2 regions of the Lysinibacillus sp. JNUCC-52 genome follow, and region 2 is predicted to be linked to the other one. Evidence: riboswitches for the same ligand, from Rfam matches in the RefSeq annotation. Region 2 holds a riboswitch; the other holds the start of a gene.
The links. A riboswitch is a leader RNA that binds a small molecule or an ion and turns the genes downstream of it on or off. The one in region 2 is predicted to bind cyclic di-AMP.

Region 1 (3,900 bases), 1.1 Mb from region 2:
TTTTTTTAGCTGCATCGAGTGAGCTTGTATCTGTTATTGGACTGAAAAAATATAGTACAAAAAAGGGATTTATCAGCATGGTGCTCTATGTAGGAGGATTTGCTGCGTCACTTACCTTTTTATATAAATCATTTGAATTTTTACAAACGAGTACGGCTTATGCGGTATGGATAGGCATTGGAACGGCAGGAGCGGTCTTAATCAATATGATGTTTTTTGGTGAATCAAAAAGTAAAGGCCGCTTAGCAAGTGTATGCTGTATCATCATTGGTGTCGTAGGGTTAAAGGCACTTTCTTAAAAGCGAGAGTCTAAGACAAAGAGAAAAAGTGATAGATTGACTGCCGTCAATCTATCACTTTTTTGCTATGCCGTGGATGTTCGCTACGGTGAGTGTAATTGTATGAGTGCCTGGCACCCATCCTAAGCAAATAGTGTTTCCCATAATAAGTAAATATTTAACGTAACTACTATTACAACGACAAACCACCCAAGTATAGTTGTGATACGGTGATTGACTAGGCTACCCATAATGTCCTTTTTACTTGTAAACATCACAAGCGGGATAAGCGCAAAAGCAATACCGAATGACAGGATTACTTGACTTAAAACAAGCGCATAAGTGGCATTGACACCCGCTGCAATAATAGCCAAAGGTGGAATCATTGTAATTGCTCTACGTAAATATAGAGGGATTTTTCGTTGTATGAAGCCTTGCATAACAACGTCGCCTGCTAATGTACCAACAGAAGAGCTTGCAAGCCCTGCAATGAGTAATCCAAGTCCGAAAGATACTGCCGCCATCGGTCCAAGAGCCTCTCGTAATCCGTTATAGGCGATATCTAAATCTTCAACTACTAGGCCTTGCGTATGGAACACTGCTGCTGCAATGATTAGCATACTCATGTTAATCGCACCAGCAATAATCATTGCAATCACAATATCGATAAACTCAAAGCGGAAAATACGTCGTTTTTCATTATCATTGCGACCAACGACACGACTTTGTGTTAAAGAAGAGTGCAAATAGATTGCGTGGGGCATAACGGTTGCCCCTAAAATACCTGTTGCAAGTAACAGTGAATCGACACCGTCAAATTGTGGTGTCAGCATGCCTATTGTTACATCACCCCAATTTGGTTGAGCTAAAAATGTCTGGAACGCAAATGCTAACACAACAATTAGCACCATTCCTGAAATACCTGCTTCAAATGCTCTAAAGCCTCTGCGCTGTAGCTCTAAAATTGCAAATGAACCAATTGCTGTAATAAGTGCGGCAGGTAGCATCGGAATATCAAATAATAAGTATAGACCGAGGGCAGCCCCGATAAATTCAGCTAGGTCTGTAGCAATAATTACAAGTTCAGCCTGTATCCATAAAAATATAGAAGTTTTTTTAGAAAAATTCTCCCTTGCTACTTCTGGTAAGTTTTTTCCGGTAGCTATACCGAGTTTCGCTGATAAAGACTGAATCAGCACAGCCATTAAATTTGAAAAGGCAATAACCCAAAGTAGTAAATAACCATACTGCGAGCCAGCCGTAATATTTGTGGCAAAGTTGCCGGGATCTATATAGGCAACCGCTGCAATAAATGCTGGACCGAGAAAGGGTAAAATACGCCGCCAGCCTTTTATGTCTCCATCTAAAACAGCTTCTGCTGCTGGTTTTGTCATCTGTTTATAGGCCATCTTGTTCCCTCGTTTCAAAAAGTATCGTAAATGAAATAAAGTTTCCTATAGGAAAATAATAATACTACTATTCTATAGCTAGAACTTAAAAATGTGAAGAAGTTTGCTCATTATTTTTTTTGTGAATTTTGAAAATCGCCGATAAGGCCAGCGAAATCGCCTGTAAAACAGCGAAAATCGCCGATAAACCATGCCGAATCGCCGATAAACCACTGATATAAGCTTGTCCATGAGGATATAAAAAAATTTACGAAAAAGTGGGCAATATCTTCTTTACTTTTTTTATTTCCAGGCGTAATATGACATCATTATAAAAGTTTCAAATTTCTAAATCGCTGAAGCAATTAAACGCGGGGGACCCAATTTTGATGGATTGTGTAAACAATTCTTGGGGTGAATCTCTTTTTGAAGAGTAGGGCTACTCAGGCCCGAATCCGACAGCTAACCTCGTAAGCGTTAAGAGCAGAAAAGTTGGAGCTTGTCAGACGTTAGAGCGTCTACAAGTCGTATTTAGTGATGACTTGTAGACGTTTTTTTGATGGCATTCTATACAAAAAAGCCCCAGTAGATAGAAAGAGACCGATTATGCGAAGGTGTAATCGATTTAGAAATGCGAAACACACTCTATGAATCTAGAAGGTGTAAAGGATGAAAAATTCATTCAAACGTTATGTTATCGGTAAACCATTGAAATCCGATGCATTGGGGGAACAAAAGCTAAGTAAAACAAAAGCATTGGCTATATTATCATCTGATGCTTTATCATCAGTAGCATACGGTCCAGAGCAAATTTTAATTGTACTCATGACTGTTAGTACGGTTGCCTTTTGGTATTCGTTACCGATTGCAGCAGGGGTAGTGGTGCTGCTTGTAGCACTCACTTTATCGTATCGACAAGTTATTTTCGCTTATCCACACGGTGGTGGGGCATATGTCGTGTCCCGAGAAAATTTAGGTGTGAATGCAGGACTTGTAGCGGGTGGTTCATTACTCGTTGATTATATTTTAACTGTGGCAGTTAGTGTATCGGCAGGGACAGATGCTATTACTTCAGCATTCCCAAGTTTACATGCCTATAACGTTCCAATTGCTGTGTTTTTTGTTATTTGTTTAACGATATTAAATTTACGTGGGGTTACTGAATCAGCTTCTATTTTAGCGTATCCAGTTTATTTATTTGTCGTTGTCATGTTATTGCTTATCGGCATGGGGATCTATAATGTAGCAACGGGGCAAGTGCCAGCAGATTTACACCCTAAAATTGGGACGCCTGTTGCGGGCATCAGTTTGTTTTTATTATTAAAGGCATTTGCCTCAGGAAGCTCAGCATTAACAGGTGTAGAGGCAATATCAAATGCCATTCCAAATTTCAAAAGTCCTGCACCCGTTAATGCAGCGAAAACGCTATTAGCGATGGGGAGTATTTTAGCAGTACTGTTTATTGGGATTGTCAGTCTAGCTTATTTCTACGGAGTCGCTCCGAATGCCCAAGCAACGGTTGTATCTCAAATTGCTGAAGCGAGTGTTGGACGTAATGTATTTTATTATATTGTGCAAGGAACAACAGCGATGATTTTAGTGCTCGCTGCGAATACAGGTTATTCTGCCTTTCCGTTACTGGCAGTCAATTTATCGAAAGACGGCTTTATTCCAAGAATATTTCAAATTCGTGGCGATCGACTTGGCTATTCCAATGGGATTATGATGCTCGGGCTAGCAGCTATTGTGCTTATTATTTTGTTTGATGGTACAACAGAGCAGTTAATTCCACTCTATGCTGTAGGTGTATTTATACCATTTACATTAGCGCAATCTGGCATGATGCGGAAATGGTGGCGTGAAAAACCTAATGGCTGGGGAGTGAAATTTGTTATCAATACAATAGGGGCAGTTATTTCCTTTGTAGTGGCAATGATGTTTTTTGTCACAAAGCTACCCCAAGTATGGCCTGTATTTATCTTTTTACCGCTTATTATTTGGATGTTCCATCGCATTAAGCATCATTACAATGCAGTGGGGGAACAATTACGACTTAATGGTGAAGCATTACCGAAAGTAGAGGGAAATGTCTTTGTCGTACCTGTTGCGGGAATCACAAAAGTGGTGGAAAATTCACTGCATTATGCACAATCTTTAAATGTTGATAAAATAATTGCCTTTTATGTAGCATTCGATCAAGCAGATGCAAAAGCCTTTGAGGACAAATGGAAGGC
Region 2 (3,900 bases):
CAAACGTAGTTGGGAACATTACTATTAAGAAACGTGCATTTCCCTTTTAAGGACAAATGCCTAGACATACAAAGAAAGAAGTCGTGGAGGTATTGAAGATGAAAAAGAAAATGCTTTTATTTTCAGGTATTACAACGACGCTCGCCGCTGCTGCAACAGGGTTGTTCGGCTTTGCGCTTTCCAATAAATTAATGTACATTCAACAAAAAGACCCTGAATTTATTCGTGAACGCGAAACAACTGCCAAACGTTTTGACGAAGCTTGGTACAATAAAAATTTTAAATGCGAATTAAATATTGACTCCCCCAATGGTTACTCCATTCGCGGTATTATGTTCCAACCTCTGCAAACCAATAATACAATGATTATTTGTCACGGCGTTACAGAAAATAAAATCAACTCAGTCAAATACGCACGTCTTTTTGAACGACTAGGATACAACTCCGTAATTTTTGACCATCGAAGACATGGGGACTCGGGTGGTAAAACAACAAGCTATGGCTACTATGAAAAAAATGACTTAGATGCTGTTGTAAAAACCGTCAAAGCGATGATTGGTGATAATGCTATCCTTGGTATTCATGGCGAATCAATGGGTGCGGCAACAATGCTGTTGTATGCGGGAACAGTTGAAGATGGGGCAGATTTTTATATTGCTGATTGTGCCTTTTCAGATTTTTCCATGTTACTTAAACAAATTGCCAAGACAGAATTTAAATATGGTTCAATAATTCCAATTCGCTTCGCCGATTTCTTTATACGACTACGTGATGGGTATTCATTTAAAAGTGTAACGCCTTCTGAAGCTGTATCACACATCGAAAAGCCCGTTCTCTTTATCCATAGTATTCCAGATACATTTATTCCTGCTTCCATGTCACTCGATTTATATAATAAAAAGACGGGACAGAAAAAATTAAAGCTTTTTGACAAAGGTGCACATGCTCAATCCTTTAATGAAAATATGGCTGAATACGAAGATCTAATACATGACTTTTTAGAAAGTTTTATTTATCAAAAAATTAATTACGATTCTTCCTCTTCCAATGTCATCCCTTTTCATCGTTAAATGAAAAACCTTGCAAAGCAAAATGTCCATCTACATAACGGACACTTTACAATTTGCAAGGTTTTTTATTATTCTGCAAAAACGATATGCCATTCATCACGTTTTGCCAAAAATTCTTTTGCAAGCGCTTTTGCACCTTCAAGACTATGGCTTGCTGCCCAGCCACATTGCACTTCATTACATGCTGGTACAGCCGTTGCATTCGTCACATCAGTAAATGTTTTTTCTAAAATCGTAAGTAAGTCGTCATAATCATTATGATTAATCAACGATACATAAAAGCCTGTTTGACAACCCATTGGACTGAAATCGACAATATGGTCGGAATAATTGCGAATAAGATCTGCCGATAAATGCTCTAAAGAATGGAGTGCTGGCATTTCCATATGCTCCTTATTAGGTTGTTTGAAGCGAATATCGTATTTATAAACTTCATCGCCACTTTGTCCTACTTTTACACCAGCTAAACGTACATAAGGTGCTTTTACCTTCGTATGGTCTAAATCAAAACTTTCCACATTTGTTTTTTCGCGTTCCATTGCTAACAGCTCCTTTTCTTACAATACTAACTATTATAACGGGTTTTCTATGAAATGTGTAAATTTTTAAAATAGAATGATAATTAAATAGAAGTCTTACACCATTTTTCTAATTAATAACAATCTAAATCTTCTCCTTTTTGAAAAAATATTTTCTTTCTTTTATTTATCGTTTATCTAATACCCTATTTATAAAAGGTTTTATTATGTAAAAAAATTTTTCTTCTCATTTGGCAAAAAAATTTTCTGTATTTACTAACTTTTCTTGTAATAGTAGTATCATAGCAGTTTCAACTTTCTAGATCGCTGAAACCAATGGATGCGGGGGAACCAAATTTTTTGGATGAACATTCAATCCAAGGGGTGAATCCTTGTTAAGGTAGGGCTACTCAAAGGCCCGAATCCGTCAGCTAACCTCGTAAGCGTTAAATGAGAAGGAAGATGGAGCTTGTACTATTTGAAAATGATGTATCTACAGGTCTTAGGGCTTTAAAATACTTATGATCAATACAACCTCCAAAACTCCCCATCATTACTTTTTAATGAATTAGAAAGCGTGATGAAACAATCGTCGGTATCGCCATTTATTATGTTAGAGATAATTGAAAACGGATTCAACGTCACTAATCTACTAGCGGAATGCCCCGATTACTAAGTAAAAACGGAGGAAACCGATATGACTACTCAACAAGAGAAAAAAGGCATCTTTTATGGTTGGTGGATTGTAGTGGCATGTGTCATGATTATGACATTTTTATATGCACCAATTATTAATTTAGTGTCACTTTATACTGTCCCAGTAACGGAAGAATTGGGAATTGGACGGACTGAATTTATGACGTATTACACGATCATGGCTTTAGTATCCATGATTTTTTGCCCAATTGCTGGAAAAGTAATGCGGAAAATGGACATTCGTCTTTATTTGACGATATTTACAACGCTCGGCACCCTTTCCTATGTAGGATTTTCATTTGCGACGACTGCGATGCACTTTTACTTATTCGCAGTGCTAATGGGGGCTTCTTTGGCTGGAGCTGCTCTTATTCCAGCACCAGTATTAATTACAAATTGGTTTAACGAAAAACGTGGATTATGTTTAGGGATTGCACTAGCAGGGAGTGGTCTTGGTGGTGTCATTCTTAGCCCTATTCTAAACTGGCTTATTACAGATTACGGTTGGAGAAGTGCTTACCTCATTACAGGCATTTCAATGTTTGTGTTAATCGTACCTATGGCGTTGTTTGTTATTCGACTTAAGCCTGCAGATAAAGGGCTTGTTCCACTAGGGGAAATAAAAAATAGTGCGACTCCTTCACAATTAGTAGATGGGCTTTCACAAAGAGAAGCACTTAAATCTGTATCATTTTGGGCACTTTGTGCGGCAATTGTTGTCGGTGGTGTTGTCGTCAATGGGATGATTATTAACCTTGCGCCTTATTTAAAGGATATTGGTGGCACACCTCAACATGCTGCGTTATTACTCTCTTTAGGTTCAGCAATGGTAATTATCGGAAAGTTATTAGTCGGTCGCTTATACGATAAATTGGGTACCATTACGACATTACTTATTATTTGTGGTTCTGGTTTAGTAAGCTTTTTATTTTTAATGAGAGGTGACCTATTAATACCTGGTATCCTGTATACGATATTTACGGGATTTGGTGCGACGGCCGTTACAGTTACACCTGCTTACTTAACTTCATCCCTATTTGGGGAAAAAGAATATAGCGCAAAATTCGGGATTGTGTCGTTATTCTCCTCACTAGGCGCTGCACTGACACCAATTGTTTCAGGGGCCATTTATAATATTAATCATTCCTATGGATTACTGTTAAATGTCTTAATTGTACTTTCAATCGTTTTATTTGGATTGTTTGTCATTGCCATTAAAACAAAACCTAAAGTTAATACGACTTCAGATATAGAATATTCATTAGACTAGAGAGGTGTATTCATATGACGAAACATGAAACATTACTAATGGCGGAACATTTTCAAGAAGAATTCATTCAGCATCGTAGACATCTACATCAACATCCAGAGATTGGATTCGAACTACCGAATACAGTCGCTTACGTTGAAAAAACATTACTTTCTATGGGTCTAACACCTCAAAAAGTTGGGCAAGCGGGGCTTGTTGTGACGATTGGTAATGGCAATGGGAAAACAATTTTACTAAGAGGCGATATGGACGCATTACCGATGGAGGAAAACACGGATTTACCGTTTAAATCGACAAATGGATTTGCTCATACTTGTGGCCATGACATCCATACGACGTTTATGCT

Region 1: another riboswitch for cyclic di-AMP. It lies ahead of JNUCC52_RS12420 (APC family permease); the one in region 2 lies ahead of JNUCC52_RS07220 (MFS transporter).

Annotation. Positions count from the first base shown of each region.
Region 1 is NZ_CP065546.1:2,517,774-2,521,673, reverse strand. It holds gene JNUCC52_RS12430 (DMT family transporter) at 1-299, shown strand, start outside; gene JNUCC52_RS12425 (Nramp family divalent metal transporter) at 422-1,687, opposite strand; cyclic di-AMP (ydaO/yuaA leader) riboswitch at 2,011-2,157, shown strand; gene JNUCC52_RS12420 (APC family permease) at 2,336-3,900, shown strand, end outside.
Region 2 is NZ_CP065546.1:1,380,457-1,384,356, forward strand. It holds gene JNUCC52_RS07210 (alpha/beta hydrolase) at 99-1,070, shown strand; gene JNUCC52_RS07215 (S-ribosylhomocysteine lyase) at 1,139-1,609, opposite strand; cyclic di-AMP (ydaO/yuaA leader) riboswitch at 1,904-2,050, shown strand; gene JNUCC52_RS07220 (MFS transporter) at 2,286-3,554, shown strand; gene JNUCC52_RS07225 (M20 metallopeptidase family protein) at 3,569-3,900, shown strand, end outside.